One region of the Peribacillus sp. N1 genome, then DNA from elsewhere that is predicted to be linked to it. Evidence: riboswitches for the same ligand, from Rfam matches in the RefSeq annotation. Region 1 holds a riboswitch; the other holds the start of a gene.
The links. Region 1 has a riboswitch for S-adenosylmethionine ahead of ACYP5M_RS04415 (YezD family protein). Riboswitches for the same ligand answer to the same signal wherever they lie in the genome.
Positions count from the first base shown of each region.

Region 1 (3,140 bases):
AATATTTTTCAAGCAGCACTTTATAGCTTTCCATTCTTACATCTGCCGGAATGTCATCTGATTTAGTGGCACCTACGAGAGGATTTAAGAATAAGCCGTCGACAATCTCCAATGCTGTCTTTTGAATGTATTCATGTGCACGGTGAACAGGGTTCCTCGTTTGGAAGCCGACAACCGTTTCCCAGCCCTTTTCAGCAAAAGCTTTCCTTGTCTCGACCGGGTCCAAATAATTAGCTTGAAACTGCGGACGCTCTATTCTCTTGATCAACTTTATTTCCCCGCCGGCATATACATCACCGCGGTTATATAAATTTTTCACTCCTGGATGCTTCTCATCATCCGTTTGATAAACTAATGTCGCTTCCAATTGCTTATCTGGTGTGTATATATCGGAAACGGAGAGAACCCCGTATGTTTCACCTTCATGAGTCAACGTTACTTCTTCACCTATAGTAAGGGTTTCGGCAGTTTCTTCGGTCAAAGGCAGCGTAATCGGGATGCTCCATACATGACCGCTGCTAAGCCTCATATCCTTGACTACTGTCTCATAGTCACTTTTTGTAAAGAATCCTTTAATTGGACTGTAGGCACCAGTGCCTATCAATTCAAGATCACTTAAAGCAATTTCATCGATTTCGATCGACTTTGTTATTTTACTAATATCATAATTTGGTTCCCAAAGATCGATTAGTGTTCCTCCGTGCGGTAAACTGATTGTCATGCTAATTTCCCCCTATGGTTTCTATTTATTTAAGATAAATGCAATCCGCATTCCGTTTTTTGAGCTCCTTGCCAACGGCCAGAGCGTAAATCATCTGCATTGAAGGCTGGTGCTGTACATGTTTTACATCCAATGCTCGGATATCCATTATCATGCAGGATATTATATGGAAGTCCGTTTTTATGGGCATAGCGCCAAACATCTTTCCATGTCCAATGTATGAGTGGACATATTTTAACTGACTTGAACTTATTATCCTTATTGATATACTCGGTCGAAGCCCTTGTCTCGGATTGCTCCCTCCGCAGTCCCGAAAGCCATGCTGTTGCCGTTGAAAGCACATCGGTAAGCGGAATGATTTTACGGATGTTACAGCACTTATTTGAATCTCTAACCCATAATTCATCCCCAAATTCCGCTGCTTGTTCCTCAAGCGTCAAGGCAGGTTTCTTCATTTCTATCGAAAGCTTTGGATATCGCTTTTTCACTTGCTCGATCAATTGATAAGTTTCCTCAAAATGAACATCTGTATCAAGGAAAACTATTTTGGCAGAAGGATTGACCTTCGCCAATAAATCCGTAAGCACGATGCCTTCAATGCCAAAACTGCAAGCATAAATCAGTTCGTTTCCATAATGGTCATTCGCCCATTGCAGAACTTCCAAAGCACCTTTTGTCTCACTGTCTTCGGGAAATACAGGGAAATCCCCAGTGTTGAAATTTTCATAGTTTATTAATGCAGCCAACTTAGTAGCCCCCTCTAAAACTTGCTGTATCAGGTTAGAGTAACTGTTGATCAATACCCGTTGTAATATTCTCCAGTTTGTTTGACTCTAGAAAAAAAGAGACGAATCTAACCAATACTCTCTTTATATCAGTTAAACCCGCCTCTAGTTTTTCTAGTCAGCAGATACCTTATTTAATTCTTAATTTTTCATTTCTTTCCATTTGAATGATTTTACCATCCTGGACAATAAGTGTAATGGACCCATATTTCATAGAATTAAGCATTTCTTGAAGTCGTTCAAATATTTCTTCAAGCTGATTCTCTTTATCCAAGCCTGTTCCTCCTTTAAGAAAATCCGCGAATTTCTTATTTTCACCGCTGATCAAATGAATTTCTTAGATTTATATAATTCCAAACAACCTTACATTGTTATGGTTTGCCTACAACTTTCCAAAAAACAAAAATCTTTCCATGATGGAAAGATCCCAAGGTAAATATCTTTACCTTATCTTCCAAAATGATCAACATTTTGTTGGAGGTAGCACCTTGCATCGACCATGCAGGTTGCTGGACTTCAAAGGGCCAATTCCCTCCGTCGCTCTGGATAAGTTTTATTATTTTAAATATTAACATATATTTAATCCTTGTCAATGGAGTTTTCTTATAAAATAACTTGGTTTAATATTATGGATGAACTGTTATTTTTATACACACTATTCCGATTATGATTTTATGTTCATGTAAATATGAAAATAGACTCGTCTTTTTAGATAAAGCCTCCAAAAAAATGAGTCTATTTTCATTAACAAGCCTATAATTGGCGCCAGTCATCATCTGAAAAAATAATTTCTCGAATTCCAGTCCTTTTAAACGAAGGGATTACTCGAATTCATTAATTTCTTAACTGTATCGCTTCTACAAATTCTTGAACTTGACTCTGGACCCGATCAATTAAATTCAAATCATTTATCGGTTTTTCTGAATTCTGTTTATCTATTTCCTTATCAACAAAATAAATGCCCTGCAGCGGCTCGCCTTTTAATATTGAAATTAATGGTTTAAGTGCATAGTCAATCGCCAATAGATGCCTGTTACTTCCGCCAATCATGATTGGCAGTACTGGCTTACCCTTAAAAGCACCTTCTGGCAGCAAATCAATCAAGGCCTTCAATACACCTGTATAAGAAGCCTTATAAACCGGTGAACCAATAATGACACCTCTAGCTGCTTGAATTTTCTCTGAAAGCTTTAAGATATCTTCGCTATTATATTTGCCTTTGAATAAATCATCTGCTGAGAAATCCGTGATTGAGAAATAAGCTGTGGTAAATCCTTCGTTTTCGACTAATGATTGAATATGTTTTAGTGAAATGTCCGTTCTGGACGGAATAGCCGGACTTCCTGATAAAATTACGATATCGCTCATTTAATATACCCCTCCAATATTACATGATTGCCAGATAAAATCTTCGTAAAGCATTTCGTACAGTATGTATTTATCGTAATAGTCTGAAAAATATAAGTCAAATCTTACACTCTGGACATCTACTCTGAATGAAAAAAGAAACGGTCATATTTACGGCTTGATGCTCATGCCCTTAAATATGACCGTTTCATTATGTATGTTTTTGTTTGCCATGAATACCATATACCAAAAGTTGAGCAATGCTCTTAATTCGTTCAGAAGTAAAA
Region 1 covers NZ_BAAHZO010000001.1:930,071-933,210, forward strand. The annotation lists gene sat (sulfate adenylyltransferase) at 1-721, opposite strand, end outside; gene ACYP5M_RS04410 (phosphoadenylyl-sulfate reductase) at 751-1,455, opposite strand; gene ACYP5M_RS04415 (YezD family protein) at 1,637-1,780, opposite strand; SAM riboswitch class I at 1,951-2,059, opposite strand; gene ssuE (NADPH-dependent FMN reductase) at 2,341-2,874, opposite strand; gene ACYP5M_RS04425 (TetR/AcrR family transcriptional regulator) at 3,065-3,140, opposite strand, start outside.

Region 2 (3,140 bases), on a different contig from region 1:
TCTGGAGATTGAATAAATGATAGTTAGGAGATTACATCATGGAAGAGCACATAGAGTTTAGAGAGGCAGAACTATCTGATTTACCTAGAATTGTTGAAATATATAATTCGACAATTGCTTCAAGAATGGTCACGGCAGATACGGAGCCTGTATCCGTCCAATCGAGGGTTAAATGGTTTGAGGAACATCATTCAGAAAGTAGACCGCTATATATCATTACTATAGAAGGGAAAACTGCTGGATGGATGAGCTTTCAATCCTTCTATGGCCGACCGGCATATAATTCCACTGCCGAAATCAGCATTTATATTGATGATTATTTCCGGGGAAAAGGAATCGGACAAATTTCGATTCAAAAGGCAATTGAATTGAGTCCAAAATTAGGTATTAAGACTATATTGGGTTTCATTTTCGCCCACAATATACCTAGCCTTAAGCTTTTTTCCAAATTCGGGTTTGAAGAATGGGCACATTTACCTCAAGTTGCCGAGCTGGATGGCATTGAGCGGGATTTGATCATTCTTGGTAAACATGTCGATATTTAATATAATTTTTTAGAGCTATTGCCTTGAGCAGTAGCTTTTTCAAATTAATACAGGTCGAATATGCTAATTTAAAAATACCGATATGCGTTTTGGAGGGAAAAATATTCTGACTCTCTTTTACTTGCTAACGCATTTAATAGCGTATCCAATTCTTGACTGGCCTGAACAGTAAGCAGACTTGTTAAGCCGTAACTTGCTGCCAATTTGATCATTTCCTGTCTCTTTTCTTCTACCCTTTCTATAGTTACTTTACGGCAAGGCATTATATGCCACCTCCCATTTATTCAATTTTTTTACACTTTCATCATAATTAAACTACTAGTTAAAATCAACTATTTTTCAGAAATAAAATGTGTTATTTTATAGGACAAATGTGACAAAACACCTACTTTATTCTTTAATTATGTATATTTTATGTCATTTTCTATTAAACGCAAAAAAGCATCCACTAGTGTATACTGTGAATGCTTACATCATATCCCTTATCCAAGAGCCCAAAATATAGTCCTTCGCTTACTATGTCATCCATTCAGAAGGTGACTCGTTATTAGGTCTATTTATAACAATCTTATATTCATCTTCAAGCACTTTTAATGGGGCATCATAAAGGTGCCTTTCATCAGAGGTTTTGTATACTCCATTGGCCAATAGCTCTTCAATGAGTTTTGCCTTCCTCTGTTCAATCCTCTTAAATAATTCTGCCATGTAAATGGCTCCTTTCCTAGTCATCCTAGAGCCTGCTTCTAGTTAGCTAACTTTATCAACTTGTTTGATTTTCACCAAATTATATATACCTTTTCTATTATGTCACTAAACGTTATTTCCCAAAAATAAAAGCCCCTTCTAATTCAAGAAGAGGCTGACTGTGTCCGTACGGCTCTTCTTATCTTCCAAGCATATGCTTGTTGGATTTAGCACAGTTCCCAAAATGGGTCCGCTGCCGAGGTTTCTTTGGGCCAAGTCCCTCCACCTCTCTGGATAAGAATTCGATATATAAATGATGTAGAAATGATTCTACCCTAATAATTATCAAAAGTCAATTACCTGGTTCTCCCTTTTTTCCTGGACATTACATGCTCCCTCTTCAAATACAGGTTGCATTTTCTTGTCTTTCTGATATGATGTCAGTAATTACATACAATTCACACCACTAGGGGAGTCTTTTTTAAGACTGAGATGGAAATAGTTTCCGGACCCTTTGAACCTGAACCGGCTCATACCGGCGGAGGGAAGTGGATGATATCGTCCATTTACAGACTATATCCATCTACCCCGTTCCGTATTCAGGAACGGGGTTTTTCATTATCTAGGGGAAACATTCTAAAGGAGGATGAACAATGGAGAATATTAAAACAGAAACATTCAGTGATAGACTTCATGCACGGGCAAAAGAGATTTGGAAAAGGAATCATTCACATCCCTTTGTCCAGGCAATTGGAAATGGTACGCTTCCTGAAAAGAAATTTGCCTATTACATGAAGCAGGACTATATCTATCTCATGGATTATTCCAAGCTCTTTGCTTTAGGTGTCATCAAAGCCCATAACATCGAAACCATGGCAAAGTTTGCGAGTATTTTAAATGAAACCCTTCAAGTGGAAATGGATATCCATCGGCAGTATGCTTCCGAATTCGGGATCAGTTCCAAGGAATTGGAAGAAACAGAACCTACTCCCACCACTCTAGCCTATACAGGTTACATGCTAAATGCAGCTCAGCATGGGACATTGGCAGACTTGATCGCCTGTCTCCTGCCATGCGCTTGGGATTACTATGAAATCGGTTTGCTATTAAAAGAACAAAATGGAGCAGCATTGGAAAACAATCGCTACGCAGATTGGATAAGGTCCTATTCATCACCTGAATTCGGGGAAGCATACAAGTGGCTGATCGCATTGTTGGAAGAATTGACGGAAGGCATGCCAGAAAAGGAACTTCTTCGATTAGAAAAGCACTTTTTGGTTACTTCCCGATATGAATACTTATTCTGGGATATGGTTCAAAATGAGCAGGATTGGCCGCTGTAGGTCGCAGACATGATGATGAATCCTATCAAGAAACTGACGTTGACTGCCATGATAACGGCTATAACGACACTGACCAGTTCATTTATTTTCATCCCTGCAGGATTTGCAAAGGTCTTTCCTATTCAGCATCTGTCAAATGTCCTCACGGCCGTTCTATTGGGGCCTGCTTATGCTGTGACACAAGCTTTCCTAGTTTCCATCATTAGAAACATGTCTGGTACCGGTTCAATATTCGCCTTTCCCGGGAGCATGTTCGGTGCACTTTTGGCTGCCATCCTTTATCGAAAAACACAAAGCTTAAAATTCGCTTGTTTAGGTGAAGTGATCGGGACCGGCATTCTCGGTTCCATGGCCTGTTATCCACTTGCCATCCTCCTATTAGGAGAAAAAGCTGCTCTTTTTGGTTTTTTACCGGCTTTTATGCTCAGTTCATTCGCAGGTGCGATTTTAGCTTTCATATTACTTAAAATACTTCTAAAAAATAATTATATGAAGGGGTTTTTTTATGAAAACAGCATTAACCATCGCCGGCTCTGATTCAGGAGGCGGTGCTGGAATACAAGCGGAT
Region 2 covers NZ_BAAHZO010000011.1:20,295-23,434, forward strand. The annotation lists gene ACYP5M_RS25070 (N-acetyltransferase family protein) at 39-545, shown strand; gene ACYP5M_RS25075 (aspartyl-phosphate phosphatase Spo0E family protein) at 614-808, opposite strand; gene ACYP5M_RS25080 (Fur-regulated basic protein FbpA) at 1,062-1,250, opposite strand; SAM riboswitch class I at 1,426-1,530, opposite strand; TPP riboswitch at 1,688-1,793, shown strand; gene tenA (thiaminase II) at 1,883-2,572, shown strand; gene thiW (energy coupling factor transporter S component ThiW) at 2,588-3,109, shown strand; gene thiD (bifunctional hydroxymethylpyrimidine kinase/phosphomethylpyrimidine kinase) at 3,078-3,140, shown strand, end outside.
Region 2: another riboswitch for S-adenosylmethionine. It lies ahead of ACYP5M_RS25080 (Fur-regulated basic protein FbpA); the one in region 1 lies ahead of ACYP5M_RS04415 (YezD family protein).